3 regions of the Brevibacillus sp. FIR094 genome follow, and region 1 is predicted to be linked to each of the others. Evidence: riboswitches for the same ligand, from Rfam matches in the RefSeq annotation. Region 1 holds a riboswitch; each other region holds the start of a gene.

Region 1 (6,366 bases):
TTGCAATTGCTCCAAGTAAAGCAGCTCGTGCTGAGTCAGATCAGTGGTGATCATTTTCCATTGTCTGTCCGCTTTTTCATTCAATAAATCGTTGAGCTTGACCAATGCTTGTTTGTAGCTGGTTTCAAGAGCAGCAAGATTTTTGTGAGCTTCTGTTTCTTGGGAGTCCAACCAGTACTGTCTTTGCAAGCTTTTCTTTTGCGCTTTGATTTTGGCATCTAATGATTGGGCTTCGAAGAATGCTTTTTGCACTTGCAATTGAATGGTGTTTTTTTGCGTATTTAGGGCGACTTCATCGACAACGACTTCTTTGACCGCTTTGGCTGCGTCTTCGAATTTCTTTTTTGCATCAGCCAGAGTCATAATGTCGGCTTTTTTAATTTCTTCTTTTTCTCTCAGTGTGATGGATGTTTCGTATTTCGTAATATCTAAGTCAAGCCGAAGCACCTCCAGATCAACGCTGTTCTTTATTGCCTGTTCGACTGCGAAATCTAGCGACAAAGGAGAAATATCCGTCTGTTCAGCAGTGGCCACGAGTGGTGCGGCCAGAGCCATATGGGCGCCACCTGTGAGGAGAGAAGTGACTAATGTTGTGCTGTAAATGTGTTTGAAGAGCCTGGATTTCATGGGGCAACCTCCTGATCATATATACAAGAATATGATAACGATTCTCATTATCAAATCCATGAAAAGTATATATTTCCAACAGAATTTCGTCAATAACAAAATGTTAATCTATCATGTTCTTTGTCAAAAATCCAAAACAAATCCCCTTCAGGAAAAAGGCAAAGGAGTATCTGCCTGTTCCCCAAAGGGGATTTGTTTTTCGTAATGGGAAAAGAACTATTCTTTGTCCCTGTTTTCTTTGTTTTCCGCAGCAGCCTTGGCAGTTTGGTCCAATGTCCCTTCCTTTGGTGTAAGGGAATAACCATGCATATTGCTTCCGTTATAACCCATGTCCGGTTTTTCCTTTGAAGTACGATCAGTCATTTGCTTCCTCCTTATTTTGTCCAGTCGGTTTAGAGTCTTGCTGCACATACGGATTGTCTACGTCATTTGGTTCCTTGTCTAGATTGGTACGGATTGCGATTATTGGGCTAGTAGGAGGTTGAGCGATCAGTCTGTCATCCAGTTGTTTGAAATCAGGCAGGTCGTTTTCACGATTGTCATACATGTTCGTCTCCTCCTTTACGGGTTAGTATGTCCATCAGCTGCACCAAAAAAAGAGCCCCAGTCCCAAGGAAGTTCGGGAGGAGGCTGTGACCATTATCTTTGTGTAGTTAACTTGTTTTCTTGGTCAAGATCTTCATAAAAGAGGCAAGATTCGTTTGAAGCAATGGTGTGAAGGTAGAAAAGGAAGCATTTTCAGCGAGCGTATTCATTTCACGAACAAATTCAGTAGCGTCCTTTGTATTTACATTCTCAAAGCGGTTAGCGATTTTTGTATTTTTTAGATCGGAGAGAAGCGTAGCTTGTTCGTTCCGATATTGTGAGATCCAGTCTGGACGATGTTGGAGCTTTTTGACGAATTGAATCAGCATGCTCACTTTCTCTGTTTGATTGGTTGTAGCCGCATGCATCTTTTTGTAGGCTTCCGGCTCATACCGCTCCATCAGCTTGGACGGATTAACATAGTCGTTCGGCGCCCCATGTGGTTTTTGCGGAAGCTCTACGTAGCTGACACTGCCGGTTGCATGATCAACCTTTCGAGTTTTGGCAACGCCAGCGAGCAAATGGAGAGTATCCAAAAATTCAGCAGTATTTTCATCAGCCATGAATTGGTCTGCCAAATATTTGCCTTGGGTTAAACCGCCTTCTACCAAAGCAGCTCGTTCTTCATCGGTGTAGGAGGATTGGGAGTTGAAAAAATTTTTCTCCAGGATGTGGTCAAAGGCTTTGCGAGCCTCGGGTGGTTTATCTGCGAAAATTTTATCCAAACGCTCATTAATTTCTGTGTTAAAGAAAAATTGGACGCTGTGATGTTCGATGGCATCAGCAGGTAGCTCGCGTGCCTTGTGGGAACGCAGGTCTACTGTATCGTGCTCCGGCATTCCTAGACGAGTTCCTGTCACCATTTTCGGTGCAGTTTGGTTAGTTGTAAGCTGGGGTGTTAGATAGCGGGTGTTCGATTGGATGTGCATGTTCTACTCTCCTCACATGGATTCATGTTCAGTCGTGATGGCAGGAGATCTGGTTACCTTATATCAGATGACTGGTATGAGTTGTGAGAACGGAAGGAAACGGATCTCAATTGCTTCTTGTCTATACTATCGGATATTTTTGGACAATTTTTCATAGGCTGGCAAATATGAAAAAGGACTCCCGTTCAGATAACGGAAGTCCGTATTTTTTCTTCGATTATTTCGTGTGTTCATCCATGCTGAAGTCTACTTGCTCTAGAGGGACGAGCTCGGTCTTTTGGGTGATTTTATAAGCGAGCCAAATGATTAAGAAGAGTGGCAGGCCAATGTAAGAGACCAGGACGCCATTCCAGTCGATCGTTCCACCCATGAATGCGGAGTAGTTTTGCCCCAAAATAACGATACAGCAAATGATGAAGGCAAAAATCGGTCCAAACGGGAACCACTTTGCTCGATAAGGCAATTCGCTTAAGTCACGACCCTGAGCGATAAACGCTTTACGGAAACGGTAGTGGCTAATGGCAATTCCCAGCCAAGCGATGAAACCAGACATACCGGACGCATTCAAAAGCCAGACATACACTTCGCCTTCCCCAAACAGAGAGGACAGAAAAGCAAGGGCGCCGATGAGCGCAGTCAAGATCAACGCATTGATTGGTACGCCATTACTTGTTACTTTTGCGAACCATTTTGGTGCTTTTCCTTCTTTCGCCAAGTTCCATAGCATACGTGTAGAGGCGTACATGCCAGAGTTACCAGCAGACAATACAGACGTGAGAATAACGGCATTCATGACGGATGCTGCAAAAGCAAATCCGGCATTTTCAAAAACAATCGTAAACGGACTAATCGCAATATCTGTAATGTCGCCACTGATCAGATTTGGATTATCGTATGGAACCAACAACCCGATGATCAAAATAGCGAGGATATAAAAGATCAGGATACGCCAAAAAATTTGACGGATGGCCTTCGGAATGTTACGGGCAGGGTCTTCACTCTCCCCAGCTGCGACACCAACCAGCTCTGTCCCTTGGAAAGAGAATCCGGCAATCATAAAGACACCGAGCAGGGCCATGAAGCCGCCATTGAATGGCGCGTCGCCTTTGGTGAAGTTTTGGAGGCCGACTGCTTGGCCGCCCATAATGCCAAAAATCATCAACACACCAACAACAATAAAGATGATAACCGTTACTACTTTAATCAAGGCGAACCAATATTCAGATTCTCCATAGGCTTTCACAGACAGGAGATTCAAGGCAAACAGCAATCCGAGGAACAAAGCGCTCCACACTATCGCTGGGGTATCCGGGAACCAATATTTCATAATGAGTGCGGAAGCTGACAGCTCGACGGCAATGGTAATGGCCCAGTTGTACCAATAGTTCCAGCCGAGAGCAAAGCCGAGAGATGGATCGACGAACCGTGTGGCATACGTCGAAAACGAACCAGAAACAGGCATGAAGGCCGCCATTTCCCCCAAGCTGGTCATTAAAAAGTAAACCATGATACTAATGGCGAGATAGGCGACTAAAGCTCCACCAGGTCCGGCGGAATGAATCGAGCCTCCGCTCGCGAGAAACAATCCCGTCCCAATCGAGCCGCCGATGGCGATCATCGTCAGATGTCGGGCTTTTAGACCACGTTGCAATTGATTTTGTGACATAAGCTGCTTGCACGACCTTTCTTGATTTTTGAGAAGGAAGGTCGGAAACGAAAAAACCGCCATAGCCAAAAAATGGCATAGGGCGGTATCATCCAATCCCCACCAAGCCTTCACTGAAGATAGCTCACCACGCTTGCTTGGCATGCAAACGTGACAGTTCTGTCCCTTTCGAGTACAGCCCCAACCCAATCGCACAGAGACGCGATATGAGCTTCGGCGGATTTTCCTTACCTGGAGTCATTGATTTTCTCTGAATCTCGTACAGGATGATATAAAAGCCGCGACCTCTATCCTCACCGTGAAAGATGAGGATAACATGTATGAAATTTTGTGATTCATCAACTATAAAGGATTGTTAATGATTAATCAATGTGAAATTTTGTTATTCAAATGAGCGTCTGGCAGGCCAAGAGCCTTGCAGCTTGCGAATTTGGACGATTTGTCCCGTATGAAACGCATCATGCAGGACCAGACTCATCACGGCTTGGTAAATCGGCGTATAAGTAGCCGTCTGGTTTAAATCCTCATCCGTCAGCACGGAAAGCCTTTCATGAATGTGGCGATGAACGCTTTCCGTGCGCAAGAGGGTAGCTTGCCAAGCGTCTTCGTCATTTGGACCGCCGGACGTGATGAAGGTATCATCGTTCGTCTCAGCAGAGCCAGGAAATTCAGTGCCCAATAGACGATGCAACAGTCGTTCTTTGTAATAAAGAAGGTGACTGACGTTTTCCCAGATCGTGTTGGCTGCTTCTCCCACAGGGCGCCAGCTGGCCTGGGCTGCTGATACTCCGGAAAGCGCTTCTTTTAAAGGTGGATACCAGTCTTCCTTGTCATAGGTACATTCCCAACCGTGCAAAAGTAAATCCTTCCGATTCATACGCTTCCTCCTCGTCTGTGAAACAGATTGATGAAACGCTATAATAGCAGTAAGAAATGAGTATGTAACCAATGAATTACATTACGGTGGTTACAAAAATAGATTACCATATTCTGCATGATCATACAAGAGAGAAAAATGAAGGGTTTTGTCAGGAGAGATGAGTACATGGACTGGCTTTGTATCGATTTTTTAAATAGTGATTGGCGGGATTGGCGTGGTTCTGGTCGTGCGGAAAATCGCTTGGAGAACCAGAAATGGCTGTCATCCTTTTTGCAAACATACAAGCTAACCGCTCCGCTGCCGATGAATGAGGACTGTGCCGCTTCACTTTTACAGCTGCGTGAACGTTTGAGACGTATGCTGGAAGCCGTTGTCCGTGGAGACCGCTTCCAAGAAGAGGACCTCGTGGAATTGAACAGAGCTTTAGCTCTCGCCCCTTTCCATATGCAGGTGTTGTATGTCGATGAGGAGGGCGGCTACAGGCAAAACCAATCCAGCTCAACAGAGGGCTGGCCCCTCGTCATGGCACAAATTGCGGCTTCTTTCGCGGAGCTGCTTGCCCCGCAACATCTGGAGCGAATCAAAATATGTGACAACGAGGATTGCCGCTGGGTGTTTTATGATGAAAGCCGCAACCGGGTGCGCCGTTGGTGTGATGACAAAATGTGCGGAAACCTGATGAAGGTGCGCCGTTTTCGTGAGCGGCAGAAGGAAAAAGGCTAATGAAGCCATTACTAACAACCGTCGGGCTATTGTCTCTGACGGTTTTTTCTATGTTTGAGACATAATAAGTAGCATATACATGGGAACGGAAACGAGGTGGATGGGATGAGTCAAGCACGCAAAAAATGGTTTCAGGCTATCGTATTGGTGACACTTGGAGCGATTTGTCTGGCTATATGGTATTTGCAGCCCTATCAGCCCGACCAAGCAGCGTTAACGGCCATGCAAGGCGGTGAAGGGATTACGGTCATGGATACGAATGACTGGATTATTTTCCAAGGCGGGGAGTCACGTGAACCGGGACTCATCTTATATCCAGGAGCACTGGTCAAACCGGAGAGCTATGCACCGATTGCACGTGCCTTGGCAGGATACGGCTACCATGTTTTTCTCGCACGAATGCCGCTGAATTTGGCTGTAAGTGATATGACGCGAGCCACACAAGTATTAAAGGCGTACCCGAATAAAACGTTTGTTATCGGAGGACATTCGCTCGGTGGTACTATGGCAGCTCAATTCGCAGCAAACCACCCGGACCGAATCAGCGGAGTATTTTTGCTGGGAGCGTATCCAAACAGTCAAGGGAACTTGAAGAAGGTGAATTTGCCTGTGCTGTCTTTGCTCGGGTCTCGCGATGGTGTGATCCAAATAGAAAAGTATGAGGAGAGCAAGCAATATTTGCCGGAGCGTACCGTGTACATGTCCATAGCAGGGGGAAACCACTCTCAGTTCGGAAGCTATGGATCGCAGGAGGGCGACCAGCCCGCTGCCATTACCCCGCAGGAGCAGTGGCAGCAAACGGTGGCAGCAATCAAGGATTGGCTGCTTAATGAGGTTACGATGATGAACGTGGAATAAAACCAGATACAACACCTGTAATACGAATGTTTTCCGAGGGGAGTAGCATGGGGGTGTCTTGCTCGCGTGTGGTTGTAAACAGACATTCCAATGGATTG
Region 2 (6,366 bases), on a different contig from region 1:
GTTGGCAAACAAAATTCCTGGCTTCGTCGCAATATGACCAACTGGATATTCTGGCGCGATATGCAAAGCAAAAATGCAGTCCGGTCGCCACCCTGCAAACTCTTCACTTTCCATCATCGGCTCCGCACCGCCAGGACCTTCTTCTGCCGGCTGGAAGAGGAACAACAAATCATCTGCTACCGGATGCTCGGTAAAATGCGTCAGGAGGCCAAGAGCGATCGTCATATGCATGTCATGCCCGCATGCATGCATGTAACCTTCATGAAGCGAGCGAAACGGATAGGATGTTTCCTCTACGATCGGCAGGCCATCCATATCCGTCCGCCAGGCAATTATTCGTTTTGGCTTTGTTCCTGCCAGCTTGACCAAAATGCCTGTCCGCCACGTTTTGATCTCGATTCGCTCCTGGGGCAGCTTTTTCAAATAATCGAGCAAGTATTGTTGCGTCTTCACTTCAGCGAAGCCTGGCTCCGGTATTTGGTGCAGGTCTCGGCGAATTTGTGTAAACAAGGAAGTCGTCATATCCTACGCCTCCTTTTTCATACCTGTACTTGCTGTTAATTGCTCCTCAAACACTGCAAGGAAACGGTCCACATCGGCTTTGGTCAACGTCAGTGGCGGAAGCAGACGAACAATCGTTTTCTGCGTCACGTCAACGAGAATTCCTTCGTCAAGCAATGCTTGCTGCAAGTGGCTAACCTCTTCCGGGGTGGAAGAGAGCGGAATTCCAACCATCAAGCCTTTTCCACGTAGGGATTGCAGCTGATCCGGAAGACGCGTTCGCAACGCTTCCAACCCCGACCACAGGTACGCTATGACTTCTTCTACGTGCGCGATGAAGGCTGGATCAAGCAATTCGTCCAACACGACATTCCCCAAAGCAGCGGAAAGTGGTGATGGTGCGAACGTCGTTCCGTGATCCCCTGGCTTGAACTGGTTCATCAGCTTTGGACCAGCAATGACACCTCCGAGTGGAAGCCCTCCCCCTATCCCTTTAGCGAAAAGGACAAGGTCTGGCGTTACGCCTGCATGCTCATAAGCAAACAGCTTTCCTGTTCTGCCCATTCCTGTCTGGATCTCGTCCATGATGAATAGCATGCCTTCTTGTTCACAGATCGCAGCTACCTCTCGCAAGAACGCTTCCGTTAACGGCACGACACCGCCAGAACCCAAGACTGGCTCCATGAGGACCGCAGCAGGCCTTGCTTCTTGGCAAATCGCTCGCAATCCTTCCGTGTCCTCCACATCCAGTTCATAAACAGGAAAAGCTGGCTGAGGAAAGTCTTGATAGACGTGAGCCTGCCTCGTCAGACGCACTGCTCCGAGTGTTCGCCCGTGAAAGCTGTTGCGTAAGACAACGATACCTTCACGACCTGCTCCCTCGTTCTTCGTCCATTTATGAATCAGCTTGATCGCAGACTCTGTAGCCTCTGCACCAGAGTTGGTGAAAAACACTTTCCCACTAATGCTATTCGCAACCAAACGCTCAGCCAAACGAATAGCCGGCTTGTTTAAAAATACATTGGAAATATGCAAGAAGCGCTCTCCCTGCTCACGTAGAGCCTGTACAATGCGCGGATGCGAATGCCCCAGAACGTTTACCGCGAGTCCGGTAAACAAGTCGAGATAGCTCTTCCCGTTCGTATCGTACAAGTAATTTCCTTCGCCTTTTTCTATGGCAATCGGAAGTCTTTTGTAAGTGGAGACGATATATTGTTCATCGAGCGAACGCCAGTCCATGTGCACTCTCTCCCTTACAGCTGACGTAGCTCCTGCTTGATCTCTGTCTTGGAACGAGTTTTTTCATCGATTTGCTTGATCACGCGTGCAGGCGTTCCCGCAACTACTACGTACGGAGGTACATCTTCAATCACGACAGCACCCGCTGCAACGACAGCACCTTTTCCTACGCGTACACCTTCCAGAATGACAGCATTTGCTCCGATGACAACATCGTCCTCGACAACAACTGGCTGTGCAGATGGCGGCTCGATAACGCCTGCGATAACCGATCCCGCTCCGATATGGCAGTTTTTCCCGATAGTTCCACGTCCACCTACCACAACATTCATGTCGATCATCGTACCTTCACCGATAACGGCACCGATGTTAATAGAAGCCCCCATCATGATGATCGCATTGTTACCGATTGTCACTTGGTCACGAATAATTGCACCTGGCTCGATACGCGCTTGAATCCCTTTTGTATCCAGCAATGGAATGGCGGAGTTGCGGCGGTCGCTTTCTACCACATAATCTTCAATTTTGTCTGCGTTAGCAGCGAGCACTGGCTCAATCTCTTTCCACTCACCAAAAACAACACCAGTTGGACCAGTAATGAAGGCTTTGGAGCTCGCACCGAAGTCGATTCCCTCCAGGTTTCCTTTCATATATACCTTCACTGGTGTTTTCTTTTCGCTTTTTTGAATAAACGCGATAATTTCGTTGGCATCCATCATGTTCATAGTTACATCCTCCTCAAAATAACAGCATGGTAAATCAAAAAAAGCAATGAGTGCATTCGCTATCTCATTGCTCTTGATACTACAGAAGCAAATCATAAATAGCGCTCCACAAGAAGACATAAGGTCCCTTGTGACAGGATGTTCATTTTTCATGAGACACCCCAGCCTGTGCTACGTAGGGGCATAGCATAAGCTTCGGCGCTTTAGCCTTTCTTCCTTCTCCTGCTCCCTGGCAGATTGCGAAAAGGCTTACTCTTCTTTGGCGCACCTCTATTTAAAGTACATTATAATAATTTTATTTAACTCTACCAAAATCAATGAAACGTGGCAATAAGAAAAAAGTTATTGACAACGATTCTCATTTTCATTATTTTTATTGTTGAGAATGATACTCATTATCTAATTGGAGGTTTTACGTTTTATGAGCATTTTGATGGTATACGCGAGCATGACAGGGAATACACAGGAAATTGCTGAAGCAATTGCAGAAGGTATTCGTTCAACTGGTGCTGAGCTGGAGATAAAAGAAGTGATGGATGCGAACGCAAAAGAACTCGAAGCTTACGACGGAATCTTGCTTGGTGCCTACACATGGGGCGATGGCGAACTGCCAGACGAATGCCTGGATTTCTATGAGGAAATGGACGATATTGACCTCAGCGGGAAAAAGGTTGTTGCTTTCGGTTCTTGCGACTCCGCTTACGAGCACGTCGGTGCAGCTGTTGATATTTTGCTGAAAAAGGCGAGCGAGCGTGGTGCGGAAACTCCTCTGGAATGTTTGAAAATCGAGCTTTCTCCTACTGCAAAAGAAGTAGAAACTTGCAAAGCATTTGGGGTGTCGTTTGCTGAATTGCTCGGCTAATTGATGTTTCTCAAATACTCTGGCACATGCTATACTATCAATCCAACTTTTTAAGGAGGATTGATATCATGTCACTACATACAGACGAGATTCTCTTACGACCTCTCCAACAACAAGACGCAGCCGAGCTCCTAGAGCTTCGGCTGCGTAATCATGACTTTCTCCAACCATTTGAACCAATCCGCCCCGCTTCATTTCTGACCCTCACAGGACAGCAAGAACAGATTTCACAAGCGCAGATTGATTTTGAACGTGGTACTGCCTATGCTTTCGGCGCATTCTCCCGAGAATCCGGAAAGATGATTGGACGTGTAGCATTGTCAAATGTCGCACGTGGCGCATGGCAAAATGCGACGATTGGCTACTTTATGGATCAGGCGTGCAATGGCAAAGGCTATACGACATCAGCAGTAAATCTCGCCCTCCGCTTTGCTTTAATGGATGCTGGGCTGCACAGAGTACAAGCTGCTGTTATGCCTCGCAATCAAGCTTCCATTCGCGTCTTGGAAAAAAATCGTTTTCGCCAGGAAGGCCTTTCGTTGCGCTATTTGCAAATTAACGGTGTATGGGAGGACCATCTCCTCTACGCTCTTACTGCTGAGGAGTGGTCTTTGTAATCTCTCCGCACTTTTCGCTCTCACGCAGCCGCTCCAGGATACGCCGTTTGCGGTATAGCATCATCCCCGCTTCGGCGACATCCTGTACGGTTGAACGGTTTAAATACGCCCCGAATAAAATACCTGCAATCGGCACCATTTGAAACAATTTTTTCCACCCAAAGTTTTCTGTGTACGTAACCACGACTTCACGCCATCCCTGCAATTGCGCCATTACCTCTCTCTGCGCATTTGGATCATCAAAGCGGGAGAGCTCAGCGAGTATCGCTTTTTTCCCTACGATGTCGGATGAAGCAAACTGCAAGCATTTGACGACAAACAGCCGCTCTCTCTTCTCTTCAGGTCGATAGCCATAGGCAAGAGCCATTTCTTGTAATACTTTGAGGGATGTCCCCATCAATAACGGGATATCGATCGCGAGGGTAAAAATCCCTCCGAAGCCAGTCGTCGCACCTTGTACCGTGGCAAAATTCGCACGTGAATCCTTCAGCTCCATTGCGACATCATTCATGATCGTAAGCGGTACAGCAGCAATTTCTTCTTTGCCAATCACAGACGTACCCTGTCCCTCTAACCGTTTGCCAAACCGTTTGTAAATCGGTTCATCCTGCACCAAATAGGTTCCACCTGTCTCGAGAAAGGCTGCCATTTCATCTACGGCTTTTCCCAGCTTCTCTTGAACGAATGCAGGCGTAATCCGATCCAACAGAACAAAAGGAAGTCTGCCAAGCTTTTCCCAGAACCACAAGTCGTTCTGGTCCTTCTCCCAAGCCTCCACTTCACGTAATGCCGTAACTAATGTCTCCCTAGACTCGCTCAAACCCCACAACCTCCCTGGCTGCTCACTCAGATTCTCCTCGCTTCCACTGACATTGGTTGCGCAAGATGGACTTAATGTAGTCCTGCAACGCTTCTGACGTGGCATGACAGACGAATTCTTTTTTATTTCTTACGATTCCCAGCTTCAAATGTTTCACTTGCTCTCCTTCGATCTGAAAGCCGAACTTCTCCAGGATCACCTTCTGCTCGTTTGTCACAGGACTTCCTCCCTTGTAGTCGAAAACCCCCATGCCAAAATGCAAGGGGGTCTACCTTCCTACTTCACTTCAATTGTAATCGTCAATGTTTCATTGCGCTCATTTACACCGGTTTTCTTATTATACTTTCTTTTGGAGTTGATAACCGTGCAGGTCTTATTGGTGAGCGTATTCGTTACCTTGATCTTGTATTCTCCGGGCTTATTCGTATCGATATACCTTTTTATATTCAGTGATTCAAGTCCCTCGCCATCGTCGTCATCACCTTTGCTAGGCTTGATGCTAGCGATCTGTTCCTCCCCGAAAAAGACCTCGATCCGATTTTCTGAGGAAATGGTACCGTTACTATGCTTCCGACTGGCACCAATACCGATTTCGCCATGTTTCCATTCAAATTTCGGCATATAGTATGCCTTCTTTTCGCTCTTATCCCTGATCTTTTTGGATCCGACAAGCTCAGCATGAGTAGCGATCAGCCTTAGGTCTTCCCATTCTTCGAGATCCTCGCCTACGTTCACGGTGATCTTTTGTCCGTCCCGGTATTCCTTGCCACTCTCACTTCGAAGAAGAAGTGGCGAACTTGGCGGAGATATACCTGTATCACCCGGCTCACATGCTGGATACGTCTTGATTGGAGGCAAATCTTCTATTACTTGAACGTAGCCGCACCATACTTGCGCCGGGTCTCTTTTGCTATAGTAGTTGACTTTGTAGCGACCTGGCTTATAGCCGGACAACAGCAATGCCGTGTGATCCCAATTCAATTTGCTATCGTCGACAATGACGTTATCAATCGCCCACACACCCGGCCCCTCATCATCATCCGCTTCACTTCCATATTCAATGTGCTCGGCAGCAGTTGCCAGCCAGATCATATGAACAGGATTCTGATACAGCTTGACTGTATTATCAGAGGAATACAGGTTCATCTTTTCTACCGTCGGTGTTGATTGTTCGTTCTGCTTCATCAACACATCCATTGTGACATTTCCACTAGCAGGGCCGCAGGCATTTGGTGCACCTGGAACTTGTATTTGAACCGTTGTCGCCGAAGTATCGCCCCACAACGACGATTTATCTTTTTGCACCGAAACAGGCTCAAAGGTAACAGCAATTGTGATTCCAGCCAGTCTCTCAGGAATGTCCACCTCAAAATGTTGCGCGTCTGTCAAGGTTTGTCCTGTTCCGTTCACCGACCATCTTCCTGGGATTGGCGAATACAAGGGAACCTTCCCTGGTGCTGCTGGGGCTGTTATTTTCTGATCTTGCGTCAGCTTTTGACCGCTTGTATCTGTTCCCATGTACAGCTCTGCAACGCCTACTTGAATCGTCGTCATCCAAGGTGACATGGTTGTATCATCCGGAACAAAGAGGAGCTCATACTG
Region 3 (6,366 bases), on a different contig from region 1:
GCTTTTTGGATACGAGTTTCCCAAACGTGCCAAACAATAAAAATGAGGGTAATGACTCCTGTAACACGTTGCCACAAGAACATTTGATTTCGGAAGTAACCGAAGTTCCCTACGTTTTGCTTCGCTTGGAACGCAATGTAGAGACCGTAAACAGCATGAAACAGGATCGGGAGGTAGATCAAGGCAAATTCAAGTACTAACAGAAATGGAAGGCTTTCAATGAAGCCTACAGCCTGGTTGAAAGCTTCAGGTCCACGAGTCGCTTGATAGTTGGCTGTCAAGTGGAACACGAGGAAGAGCCCGATCGGAAACAAACCAAGAAGTGAGTGTAGCTTGTGACTGAGAAAGCTATGGCCTTTCGCCATACAATGGTCCCCCTTTCAATGTATGTAACTCTCAATTCTGTGAAAAACGTCAAGCGTCACCGCAAGCGGTCCAAAACGGTTTTCGACCGTTTTGATAGACCTTTCCCCAATATCCTAACCCATTGCCTCACCCATTAGACATAACAAAACCGCCACGATCATTTTATGAAGAGCGTCTTGACGCTGTTCACAAAAAGACTGCGTTCGCTAGATCACATGAATTTGTCGGAATGTGTCAAAATTCGAGAAAAAGTTGGGCAAAACTTTGACCAAATCCAATTGTACTCTTGTCGACACATAGCGTCAAGACAATCAATGTACTAAATACATTGATAGAATAACTTTGTTTAGTCCAGCTATTTTTTCTATTAAGATGTCATGAATGCGAGTCCCTCCTCATAATCTAGTACAGACAGGAGGGAAGCACATATGAAAGAGAAGGATCAGCTTGCAGCACTGTTGCCGCCAGAGACCATTCCCTATGCGGAAAGAATGAATATGCCCTATCTTGGCTATCATCTTCTACGCGAAACGCTGACTAGCACCCTGCTAGGTGATAGTGAAAACCATATTCTCTATTGGATCGGAAAAAATATGGGACGCAAAATCCCCATTCAATCTGCAACAGGCCCGATTATGCCTTTTATTCGGCTCGGTTTAGGCCAACTCGATGTCGTGGAGGAGTCCGGGCAAACTATCGTCTATTCGCTCACTCATTCCATTTTTAGCTATCAGTCTATTGAGAGACTAGGATGTAGTCTTTCTTTTGAGGCTGGAATCATCGCTGGTATGATTGAGCAGTGGAAAGACAAAGAAGTGTTCAGCAAAATCGAAATGGAAAGCTCCTCAGACATACGTATATCTGTACAAGTGGCTTCATGAAGAAAATGCCCCCTCTACCTACTAACAAAGGGAGAGGGAGCATCCATGTTTTATACTCCGTGCACGACCGCGGTTTCCTCGACATCTAAACCATATGCCGAATGAAGACTGCGAACAGCCAGCTCCGTCAAGGCTGCTGGAATGACACAAGAAACCTTGATATCAGACGTAGATACCATTTTAATAGAAATTTCTTTTTCTGCCAGGACGCGGAACATTTCGGCAGCTACCCCTGGATTGTTGATCATGCCTGAGCCAACAATTGATACTTTGGTCAAGCCTTCCTCAAAATCGACTTTTTCAAAGCCAAGCTCGTTTTTGTTTCTGTCCAGCGTATCCAGTGCTTTTTTCAGATCATCCGCTGCAACTGTAAAAGAAATGTTCGTAACAGACGCATCATAGGAGCTTTGGATAATGATATCGACGTTCACCTGATTGTCCGCCAGCGTATTGAACAAACGGGAGAGCGTCCCGACCTTGGCAGGCATGCCGACAACCGTGATTTTGGCTACATCTTCATCGTGTGCAACTCCACTTACTACTCTTCCTGTTTCCATGTTGGCAACCTCCTCAACGTACGTACCATCTTCGGCAGTAAAGCTGGAGCGGACGACCAGCCTTACCTTGTATTTTTTCGCAGCCTCTACTGACCTTGGATGAAGAACCCCTGCACCGAGGTTCGCCAGCTCCAGCATCTCATCATACGAGATCGTATCCAGCTTGCTCGCAGCTGGAACCACTCGCGGATCAGCTGTATACACCCCGGACACGTCTGTAAAGATTTCGCATTTCTCAGCGTTCAAGCTCGCTGCGAGTGTAACCGCAGATGTATCCGATCCACCGCGGCCGAGCGTCGTAATTTCACCTTCGTCACTGATCCCTTGGAATCCTGCCACGATTACCACACGACCTCGGCCGAGCTCGGATTGAATCCGCTCTGGATCAATCTGCTTGATCCGTGCTCTTCCGTGAATCGCCTCCGTGGTGATTCCAGCCTGCCCGCCCGTAAGAGAAATAGCGTCGTAGCCTTTTGTATGCAAGGCCATCGACAAAAGCGCGATCGATACCTGCTCCCCCGTGGTCAGCAGCATATCCATTTCACGCTCGGATGGGTATGCGCTAATCTGCTTGGCCATATCTACTAACACGTCAGTAGATTTGCCCATTGCAGAAACAACGACTACCACATCATGCCCTTCCTCTTTGTAGCTGATAATTCGATCCGCAACTCGTAAAATTCGCTCAATGGTACCTACAGAGGTGCCTCCATATTTCTGCACGATCAACCCCATGCGGCTTCTCTCCCTTTTTCTCATATCCAATGTTTGGTATTTATCTCGTATTGTATGGTTTTTACTATTCTCTCTATAAAGAAAAGTCTTGCATTTTTATTTTACAAAAAAGGCACCGACAAGGAATAAGACCTGCCGCTGCCTACTGTTTCGACATACCGGTTCCTCCCTCCCAATACACGCGGACAACGAAGCTTGACAGTCATCACCATCAAAACTCACATTGACACACCGTGAGATAGCTCTCCATCTGACAATTGGTCATTGTTCAGATGACAGTCCTGCATTTATTCAACGCAGACCCAGCATGGAGAAAAGCGGGTTTCCCTCCACACTTCGGCGAATTCCCCTTTCCCGTCCCCTTCACAGATTCCCGATCTCAGGGTGGTACTCTTGGTTTTCGCGCCTCTACCTCACTCCATAATGGAAGTGAGGCTAACTATTCTGTTTGAATCGGATTATATCATGAGTCTAAAAATGGATCAATTCCTTTTTAGAGGTTGTTCAAAAAGCTACATTTGTTATGTGTCCAGCTTGCGCAGATGCCCGATGATTTCTTTTGCCAGCTTGTCGCCGATCCCTAATTGGCGGAAGTCTTCGACGGTCGCCTCGCGCATTTTTTTCAACGAGCCAAAATGAGAGAACAACAGCTTGCGGCGCTTCTCACCAATACCCGGGATCTCATCCAACTGAGAGGAGAGCATCGTTTTCGTCCGGGATTGTCTGTGGAATGTAATAACAAAACGGTGGACTTCATCTTGGATGCGCTGCAACAAATAAAACTCATAGCTATCACGTCTAAGATTCACAGGCTCTGGCGGATCTCCGTACATGAGCTGAGCGGTGCGGTGCTTCTCGTCCTTCGCGAGTCCACAGACGGGAATATAGAGGCCTAGCTCGTTTTCCAACACATCCATAGCCGCACTGATTTGGCCTTTTCCACCATCGATCACTATCAGGTCGGGCATCGGCTGGTTTTCTTTCAGCAGGCGAGAGTAGCGACGGCGAACTACTTCGCGCATGGAGCCGTAATCATCTGGCCCTTCGACGGTTTTGATCTTGAATTTGCGGTATTCCTTTTTGTCAGGGCGACCGTCTGTAAACACAATCATCGCAGACACAGGCTCTGTTCCCTGAATGTTGGAGTTGTCAAACGCTTCAATTCGATGAGGAACCGGAATCCCTAAAATGTGACCCAGATTGTGTACCGCTTGGACTGTACGCGCATCGTCCTTGGACATCAGCGCGAATTTCTCCTCCAAAGCAATACGGGCGTTCTCGGAAGCCATCTTCACGAGCTCATGCTTTTTGCCTCTTTTCGGTGCATGGACTTTGATGCCCAGCCACTCACTCAAAAGCTCCGGTTCACTCTCTTGCGGGAGCAAAATTTCTTTTGGCAGAGCATTTTGCTTATCGTAGTAGAACTGGCTCACATAAGACATAAAGTCCTCGGTTTCGCTTCCATAGTATGGAAAGGAAGTCGTCTGACGCTCGATCATCTTCCCTTTTCGCATATAGAACACCTGAATGCACATCCAGCCTTTTTCCACAGCAAACCCGATAATGTCGCGATCTACCGTATCGGTGAACGTGATCTTCTGCTTCTCCATCACCGCTTCGATGCTCTTGATCTGATCGCGATATTCCTTGGCGCGTTCGAACTCCATGTTTTCTGAGGCTTGCAGCATTTTTTCCGTGAGAGTTTGCTTCATTTCCTCATGGCCACCATCGAGGAACCGGCTGATTTCGTCCACCAAACGCTGATTTTCCTCTGCCAATACCTCGTACACACAGGGCGCTAAACATTGTCCCAAATGGTAGTACAGACAAACCTGCTTGGGCATATTGCGGCATTTGCGTAACGGGTAGAGGCGATCCAGCAGCTTCTTCACCTCGGAGGCATCTCCGGCATTCGGATAGGGACCGAAATACTTGGCTTTATCTTTTAATACCTTACGGGTAATCTCCAGACGTGGCTGCGCCTCATTCGTAATTTTGATGTACGGATACGTCTTGTCGTCGCGGAGCATGACATTGTAACGCGGGTCGTGCTCCTTGATCAGGTTGCACTCAAGGATGAGCGCCTCAATCGCGGAGGATACCACAATGTACTCAAAGTCCACGATCTCACTGACCAACAGCTGCGTCTTCCCGTTATGACTGCCTGTAAAATAAGAGCGAACGCGGTTTTTCAGCACCTTGGCTTTTCCTACGTAAATGATTTCCCCGCTCGCATTTTTCATCAGGTAGCAGCCTGGCTTATCTGGCAGGACGGCCAGTTTATCTTTTAAGGAGCTGTTCATGGCTGCTCCCTCCTCTTTACTCTATATCTGTCTTGCATCTATTTGTTCTTGTGGATTGGCTTTTCCAATACATACAGTTCATCTTCTAAGGAACTCATCCGTTCCACCAGTAGCTTGCGGCTGTCTTGCACCCCTTGATTGTAATAGAAGGGGCCGAGCTCTTTCGAAAAAAAGGCAATCAACTCTTCCGTCTCCAAATTGCCGAGTGTCTCCGACCGTTCTTCTTTAAAATAGCGTTGTACTTGATGAACAAGATATTCCATTTGCTCTCTCGTCAATTTGGCTGGCATCGTATCCGGCTTCCTTCCCTTTTTCGCATCATAAGAGAATATACGTTCTATCCTTCATAGTACCATGGAATGATGACGAAAAAAACTGCCGCCTCATTCCATAGCGACAGTTTTTTATAGGCAGACCTAGTGCTTCCGGCCGCCCAAATATGCTTCTTTTACACGTTCGTCGTTTAACAACGCTTCTCCTGTGCCATCCAATACGATTTGCCCTGCCTCCAATACATACCCGTAATCAGCGATTTTGAGGGCCTGTTTGACATTTTGCTCCACGATGAGGACCGTTGTACCTTCCGCATTGATTTCTTTGATCACCTTGAAAATGTCCGCCACCACGATGGGAGCCAGGCCCATCGACGGCTCGTCCAAAAGCAGCAGCTTGGGTCGAGACATCAAAGCGCGAGCAATCGCTAGCATTTGCTGCTGACCGCCAGACATCGTCCCTCCCAATTGGGAAAGCCGTTCCCTAAGGATGGGGAACCAGGACATCATCTTCTCCATGTCGTCCTTGATGCCTTGTGCATCGTTGCGCTGGAATGCGCCCATCTCCAGGTTTTCCAGCACGGTCATCTTCCCGAGGATCGCACGCCCTTCTGGAACCAACGCCAATCCGGCTTTAACAATCTGATGGGGTTTCGAACCGTCTATGCGTTGACCACAAAACGTAATCGTCCCTGCTTCAGGCTTCAGTTGACCTGCGATCGTACGCATGGTTGTCGTTTTGCCCGCTCCGTTCGCCCCGATTAGCGAGACGATTTTGCCCTCAGGCACTTCCAGCGTTATCCCACGAATCGCCTTGATTTGACCATAGGAGGTCGTCAAGTTTTGTATGTTCAGCATCTTATTCGTCCTCCTTGCCGAGGTAAGCTTCAATCACATCCGAATTGTTTTGTACCTCTGCCGGGGTGCCGTCAGCAATTTTGACCCCAAAGTTGATACATACGACCTTTTCACACAGGTTCATGACCAAGCCCATATCGTGTTCGACCAACAGGACAGTCGTCCCGTCATCGCGAATTTTTTTGACCAGCTCCATGAGCGCTTTCGTCTCGGTCTCGATCATTCCAGCAGCAGGCTCGTCCAAAAGCAAGAGCTTTGGTTCAGTAGCCAGTGCCCGCGCAATCTCCAGACGCCGTTGTTGACCGTAAGCCAATGTATCCGAGCGCACATCAGCAATGTCAGACAAGCCTACGAATTCGAGGAGCTCCTCTGCTCTTTTGGTAACAGCCTTTTC

The links. A riboswitch is a leader RNA that binds a small molecule or an ion and turns the genes downstream of it on or off. The one in region 1 is predicted to bind lysine.
Region 2: linked by a shared signal. The riboswitch ahead of dapD (2,3,4,5-tetrahydropyridine-2,6-dicarboxylate N-acetyltransferase) and the one ahead of ACQ5DJ_RS11630 (amino acid permease) in region 1 are both predicted to bind lysine.
Region 3: linked by a shared signal. The riboswitch ahead of ACQ5DJ_RS26495 (aspartate kinase) and the one ahead of ACQ5DJ_RS11630 (amino acid permease) in region 1 are both predicted to bind lysine.

Annotation. Positions count from the first base shown of each region.
Region 1 is NZ_JBEAES010000011.1:44,576-50,941, forward strand. Features, by position in the region: gene ACQ5DJ_RS11610 (TolC family protein) at 1-627, opposite strand, end outside; gene ACQ5DJ_RS11615 (hypothetical protein) at 844-990, opposite strand; gene ACQ5DJ_RS11620 (hypothetical protein) at 983-1,174, opposite strand; gene ACQ5DJ_RS11625 (hypothetical protein) at 1,281-2,141, opposite strand; gene ACQ5DJ_RS11630 (amino acid permease) at 2,359-3,807, opposite strand; lysine riboswitch at 3,920-4,105, opposite strand; gene ACQ5DJ_RS11635 (DinB family protein) at 4,190-4,684, opposite strand; gene ACQ5DJ_RS11640 (CGNR zinc finger domain-containing protein) at 4,853-5,410, shown strand; gene ACQ5DJ_RS11645 (alpha/beta fold hydrolase) at 5,516-6,268, shown strand; gene ACQ5DJ_RS11650 (hypothetical protein) at 6,246-6,366, opposite strand, start outside.
Region 2 is NZ_JBEAES010000021.1:11,006-17,371, reverse strand. Features, by position in the region: gene ACQ5DJ_RS18930 (N-acetyldiaminopimelate deacetylase) at 1-522, opposite strand, end outside; gene ACQ5DJ_RS18925 (aspartate aminotransferase family protein) at 526-1,740, opposite strand; gene dapD (2,3,4,5-tetrahydropyridine-2,6-dicarboxylate N-acetyltransferase) at 1,755-2,465, opposite strand; lysine riboswitch at 2,557-2,746, opposite strand; gene ACQ5DJ_RS18915 (flavodoxin) at 2,887-3,327, shown strand; gene ACQ5DJ_RS18910 (GNAT family N-acetyltransferase) at 3,396-3,944, shown strand; gene ACQ5DJ_RS18905 (EcsC family protein) at 3,919-4,773, opposite strand; gene ACQ5DJ_RS18900 (hypothetical protein) at 4,787-4,981, opposite strand; gene ACQ5DJ_RS18895 (hypothetical protein) at 5,041-6,366, opposite strand, start outside.
Region 3 is NZ_JBEAES010000044.1:15,597-21,962, reverse strand. Features, by position in the region: gene ACQ5DJ_RS26505 (succinate dehydrogenase cytochrome b558 subunit) at 1-365, opposite strand, end outside; gene ACQ5DJ_RS26500 (YslB family protein) at 795-1,247, shown strand; gene ACQ5DJ_RS26495 (aspartate kinase) at 1,298-2,539, opposite strand; lysine riboswitch at 2,771-2,958, opposite strand; gene uvrC (excinuclease ABC subunit UvrC) at 3,061-4,842, opposite strand; gene ACQ5DJ_RS26485 (DUF2164 domain-containing protein) at 4,881-5,132, opposite strand; gene ACQ5DJ_RS26480 (ABC transporter ATP-binding protein) at 5,259-5,972, opposite strand; gene ACQ5DJ_RS26475 (ABC transporter ATP-binding protein) at 5,974-6,366, opposite strand, start outside.